DNA from 2 places in the Bacillus cereus group sp. BfR-BA-01360 genome. Region 2 is predicted to be linked to the other one. Evidence: riboswitches for the same ligand, from Rfam matches in the RefSeq annotation. Region 2 holds a riboswitch; the other holds the start of a gene.

Region 1 (3,204 bases), on a different contig from region 2:
ATCTGCGCTCCGTATGGAACTAGCCCTTGAACACAACACGAGAACACATCTAGTACACTCGCCGATTTTCGTGGATCAATTTCATATTGATCTGCAATATTTTTTGCAAGAGGACCAGTGAATATAATCGAAATTGTGTTATTCGCTGTGCATATATTCGTCATGCTTACTAATCCAGCAATTCCAAATTCCGCACCTTTTTTCGAACGGATATTACGCGTTAATGTATTCATTAAATATTGAATACCACCATTATATTGAATGATTTCAACCATTCCACCAATTAAAATTGCCAATAGTACGAGTTCCATCATTCCATTCATCCCTGTTGCAGCACTTTTAAAGAAGCTAGCTAACGTATAACTCCCATCTAAAAAACCAATGATACCAGATAAAATGGTTCCACCTGTTAATACAACGAGTACATTCCATCCAAGTAGCGCTGTAACAAGCACCCCTGCATACGGCAATATTTTCATCCAATCAAATGCATGTGTCTTTATTTCTGTATGATTTCCTAAAGTAAGAACAACTAATAATATAACGGTAATCATAGCAGCGGGTAAAACAATTAAAAAGTTCGTTTTAAACTTATCTTTCATTTCTGTCCCTTGTGAACGAACAGCTGCGATTGTTGTATCAGAAATAAATGATAAATTATCTCCAAACATAGCCCCACCTACAACTGTTGCCATCGCTAACGCAATTGAAATATCTGTTTGTTGACTGATCCCTACAGCAATCGGCGCTAATGCTGCAATTGTTCCCATTGAAGTTCCCATTGCTAATGAAATAAATGCACCGATCACGAAAATGCCAGCTATAATAAATCCTTGTGGCAAAACAGCTAAAGCTAAATTAACTGTAGAGTCCACTCCTCCCATTCCCTTTGCTGTTTCTGAAAAAGCACCAGCAAGTACAAATATTAATACCATAATCATAATGTCTGGATTCCCAGCTCCTTTAGCGAAGCGTTCTACTTTCGCTGTAAAACTCTCTTTCCGATTCATCGCTAAAGCAACTCCTACCGCAATTAGTATCGCTACTAAAATCGGCAATTTATAAAAATCACCTGTAATGATTCCAGAACCAATAAATAGTACTAAAAATATTCCAAGTGGCAATAAAGCAAAAATATTTCCTCTCGTTTCCTTCACCATATCATCTCTCCCTAGTTTTAAACCTTTTCTACTGAATAACAAAAGACCTCTTCCAAGAAGAAGAGGTCTTATACATCTATAAGAAACACTCTTCTCATCTTTCAAGCACATGCTTGCTGGATTTGGCACAGCACTCCAAAATCGAGTCCGCTGCCGAGGCATCATAGGGCCAGTCCCTCCGCCTCTCTTTATAAGAAGGTTTCATATTTTTATTTGTAATAATGTCTTTCCTAACTTTACTCGCTTATAAATCAAAAGTCAATTATTATTTTTATAGAAATAATCGGTATTTTTCTTCTTATTCATATAATGCGACGAATATACCAATCATTATACATAAAAAATGATCATTTCAATGTTTCTATTTCACGTTTTAAAATAGAAATCCATGGAAATTCTTCTTTTTCGATTCTCTCCATAACCCACCTTGCTATATCCCACGCTTCATTATATTCGTCTCTGGAAATGGTTTCTTCTGCATAAGCCGCTTCCAACTCACCTTCATCTAATAAATATATTTTCCCATCTGGAAATAATACGACATCCAAATATAGATCATCAAAATATGGCAAGCCATTCTCATCTATTTCGAACTCTTTAGCAATATCAATATAATACTGTACTATATTTTTTTGTTCATCTAACATAGCTGTAATAACAAATTTTTTACCTTTTATAAAATACTGCACCCATGTATAGCCATCATTTACAATACAAATTTCACTATGATCATACTGCTTATAACTAGGTTCCTTTACTTTTATCACATGCAAAATTCCTAACATACCTTGCTCACATTCCCGCACTTCATACGTTTTCTGTAACAATCTTTTCCACGAAGCACCATTTCCATATTTTCTCTTCATTATACATCCCACTCCTTTCCAATATAGAAAAGCTCCCACATATTGATGCGAGAGCTTTTTCAATCGTTATTACGCTACTTGTTTTCCAGATATCTCTTTCAAATAAGCTTGTCCTTTTATATCATCATATTGTCCTTCCCATTTAGACATAACAACAGCTGCTAAAGAGTTTCCAACAACGTTAACTGCTGTACGTGCCATATCTAAAATACGGTCAATACCTGCGATAAACGCTAAACCTTCTGCCGGAATTCCAACTGTACCTAACGTTGCTAATAGTACAACGAATGATACACCTGGTACCCCTGCAATCCCTTTTGATGTTAACATTAATACAAGTAACAATGTAATTTGCTGTGTAATCGATAAATCAATACCATACATTTGTGCTAAGAAAATTGCAGCAATCGCTTGGTATAGCGTTGATCCATCTAGATTAAATGAATAACCAGTTGGAATAACGAAAGATGAAATCGCCTTTGGACAGCCGAATTTCTCCATCTTCTCCATAATTTTTGGCAAAACTGTTTCTGAGCTCGCTGTAGAATACGCTAAAATAAGCTCATCTTTTAAAATTTTAAAGAACTGAAATATGTTAATTCCAAAGATTTTCGCTGTAAGTCCTAGTACGACAACAACAAAGAAAATCATCGATCCATACACAACAATCACTAACTTCCCTAGTGGGATTAATGATGCTAGACCAAATTTAGAAACGGTCACACCAATTAAAGCAAATACCCCAAATGGTGCAAACTTCATTACTTGGTTTGTAACATAAAACATTGCATCTGCTACCCCTTGGAAAAATTGCAGAACCGGTTTTCCTCTTTCACCAATCGCTGCAATCCCTAAACCAAATAATACAGAGAAGAAAATAATAGCAAGCATATCACCTTTTGCCAGTGATTCTATAATATTTGTCGGAACAATGTTTACAAATGTATCCGCAAATGAATGACTCTGTACTTGCTCAGTTGTAGCTGTATATTTTGAAATATCTGTTTTTGTTAATTCATTCATATTAATACCTTTTCCTGGTTGGAAAATATTCGCTACCAGCAAGCCGACAACAATCGCAATTGTTGTAATAATCTCAAAATAAATAATTGTTTTTCCGCCTAATCGACCTAGCTTTTTCACATCTCCAACACCTGCAACCCCAACAACGATGCTCG
Region 2 (3,204 bases):
CAGCATCCCCATTTGAGCAACCACTCAAAGCGGTAATTCCTACAATTGCTGATAATGCAAATGCTAATATCTTTTTCATCTTCTATCCCTCTTCTCTTCTTTATGACCTTCTTAAAAATATTTTCGAGAAATAATTCCCTAGATGTTGAGCTAATTGTACAAGAATAATAAGCAATACAACTGTCACGAACATAACCGATGTATCAAAGCGTTGATAACCATATGTCATTGCTAAATCACCAAGACCACCGCCACCAACAAGCCCAGCCACTGCTGAAAACTCAATTAAACCAACAGTCATAAACGTAACCCCTAAAATTAATGGTGCCAATGCCTCCGGAACAAGAATTTCAAACACAATTCTTAATGGTGATGCCCCCATTGCTTGCGCTGCCTCGATTACTCCTTTCGGTACTGAAACAAGATTTGTTTCTACCATTCTGGCAATTCCAATCGAAGCAACAAGTGTCATTGGAAAAATCGCTGCAGCTGTTCCGATTGTTGTTCCAATAACAGTTCTTGTAATGGGACTTAAAGCTACTAAAAAGATAATAAACGGAATTGGACGAATCGTATTAATAACAATATTAAGAATAGAAAAGACCAATTTATTTTCTAAAAAATTACCTTTCCTTGTCACATATAAAAGTAAACCTAGAGGTATACCTAGTATTGTAGCAAATATAAGAGTTACAATTACCATTAAAAGGGTATCCCCTGTCGCATCGAGAATCCGTGGCCAAAATATACTCCAATCAACTCGCATGTGCTTTAACCTCCTTCAGTTGTACTTGCAGTCTGAGATATTGTAAGGCTTTTTGAATTTCTTTTTGCTCACCTTGCAGTTCTACAAGAAGATTTCCAAATAACACATTTTGTAATTCAATAATGTTTCCGTAGAGCACATTTACATCCACATTATAATTTTTGGCAATATACGATAATACCGGCTGTCCTGTCTCTTCACCCGTAAATGTTAATCGATAAATTTGTCCACCAGTTTGAATTTTTGCTAGTACACTTTCTGGTAAATGGTCATTCACAACAGAACGAACAAAATTTTGAGTCGTTTTTGTTTTTGGTTTTGTAAAGATATCAAATAATGTCCCTTCTTCAATGACTCTCCCTTTCTCCATAACCGCCACGCGGTGACAAATTTCTTTCACAACTTGCATTTCATGTGTAATGAGGAGAATTGTTAATTTATATTCTTTGTTTATTTTCTTTAATAGATTCAAAATTTCTGTGGTTGTTTCAGGATCTAATGCCGATGTTGCTTCATCACAAATAAGAATATCTGGTGATGTAGCAAGTGCTCTCGCAATTCCAACACGTTGTTTTTGTCCCCCTGACAATTGCTCTGGATAATAATTTGCTTTATCTTCTAATCCTACAAATTCCAACAGCTCATTTACTCTTTCTTTTATCTCATTCTTCGGTACTTTCGCTAACTTTAATGGATATGCAATATTCCCAAACACTGTTCTTGAATTGAATAAATTAAAACTTTGGAAAATCATTCCGATTCTTTGTCTTAACTGTCGTAACTCCTTTGTTGTTAGAGATGTAATGTCTTTATCATCTATTGAAACCGTTCCTGAAGTCGGTCTTTCTAACATATTAACTAAGCGTAATAATGTGCTTTTTCCAGCGCCACTAAACCCAATAATACCGAATACTTCTCCCTTTTTAATCGAAAGTGTTACATCTTCTACTGCATGAACAGGCTCTCCACCAGATTCATATACCTTACTTACATTTGTAAAAGAAATCATTTTTTCCCCTCCCATATGCTATAGCAACTTGAAGTAGACCTCCCGAGGTAAAATAAAAAGCGCCCTCCTTCTTATCAGTCATAAAAGATAAGAAGGAGAGCACTTTTAAATATACTCGTTCACATCTTCTCATCTTTCAAGTCCTTTTTAGACTTGCTGGAATTAGCACGGTATTAAAAAACCCGTTGCTGAGGTATCATAGGGCCAGTCCCTCCACCTCTCTGGATAAGAATGTCTCGATTTAATTGTTATTTAATTATTTTTTATTATAAAACTCAGAAAAGTTAGAGTCAACATAAAATTCCTAAAGTATAGCGATTATTTTTCTATTGGAATTTTCAAATCAAATGTAAAATTCTTCTCTTATTCTCTTTTGCAAAGGAAAATATCCCTGCCTCATTGAATAAAATGACATGAATACGAAATATAGTGGAGGACGATAAATAATATGAAAACAGCACTGTTACTCGTTGATATTCAAAATGACTATTTTCCGAATGGAAAGATGGAATTACGTAATGCCGTAGAAGCTAGTGAGTACGCTCGTCAATTATTACAATATTTTCGACAAACAAACCAACCAATTTTTCATATTCAACATGTATCTTTTGGGGATCATGCAACTTTCTTCCTCCCCAATACAGAAGGTGTTCATATTCACGAAAGCGTTCGTCCCTTACAAAATGAAACGGTGATTTTAAAACACTATCCAAATAGCTTTCGAGAAACAAATCTATTACAGAAACTACAGAAATTAAAAATCGAGCGTATTATTATATGCGGAATGATGACACATATGTGTATTGATGCTACCGTGAGAGCTGCTTTTGATTTTGGGTTTCATTGCACCGTGATACATGATGCTTGCGCGACGAAAGACCTTCTCTTTAAAAACGCCACTATTCCCGCTGTCTATATTCATAACACCATTTTGGCAAGTCTAAATGAAGGATATGCTGATGTAATAAGTACAGAAGAATTTTTACCCGTCTAAAAAATTCTATCTATTACCCTTTTTACTATATTTGTGAATATAAAAACACTACTTTCAGTCAATAAAACTGAAAGTAGTGTTCTCTTGCCTAACCATAGATTTTCTTTCAAGTTGTATTATACAGGAATTCCATAAAAATAATACAGAAAAATACGACGAATTGAATAAATTTTGTAGCATTCTATTCGTTTCATAACATGACCTACGTAAAAGAGCACAAAACCATGAACTTTTAATATCAACACAAAATGACAATAGATCAGCTTAATCAAAAAATGTTGCTATTACAAACGTAAAAAGAACCCGTCCAAAAGTTATACATTTTGGAAAGGCTCTCTTTGTTACTTCTTATAACATTTCAGAAGTTGTTTTTGCTTGCATATGAAGCACTAAGTAATCAGGACCACCAGCTTTAGAATCTGTACCAGACATGTT

The links. Region 2 has a riboswitch for S-adenosylmethionine ahead of MR056_RS16140 (methionine ABC transporter ATP-binding protein). Riboswitches for the same ligand answer to the same signal wherever they lie in the genome.
Positions count from the first base shown of each region.
Region 1: it holds a riboswitch for S-adenosylmethionine, as region 2 does, so the genes downstream of both, MR056_RS04455 (Na+/H+ antiporter NhaC family protein) here and MR056_RS16140 (methionine ABC transporter ATP-binding protein) in region 2, are expected to answer to the same signal.

Region 1 is NZ_JAKUFV010000003.1:160,638-163,841, reverse strand. Features, by position in the region: gene MR056_RS04455 (Na+/H+ antiporter NhaC family protein) at 1-1,157, opposite strand, end outside; SAM riboswitch class I at 1,252-1,357, opposite strand; gene MR056_RS04450 (ribonuclease FAU-1 family protein) at 1,508-2,026, opposite strand; gene gltP (glutamate/aspartate:proton symporter GltP) at 2,096-3,204, opposite strand, start outside.
Region 2 is NZ_JAKUFV010000019.1:26,834-30,037, reverse strand. Features, by position in the region: gene MR056_RS16150 (MetQ/NlpA family ABC transporter substrate-binding protein) at 1-79, opposite strand, end outside; gene MR056_RS16145 (methionine ABC transporter permease) at 101-766, opposite strand; gene MR056_RS16140 (methionine ABC transporter ATP-binding protein) at 756-1,775, opposite strand; SAM riboswitch class I at 1,902-2,007, opposite strand; gene MR056_RS16135 (cysteine hydrolase family protein) at 2,224-2,769, shown strand; gene pruA (L-glutamate gamma-semialdehyde dehydrogenase) at 3,118-3,204, opposite strand, start outside.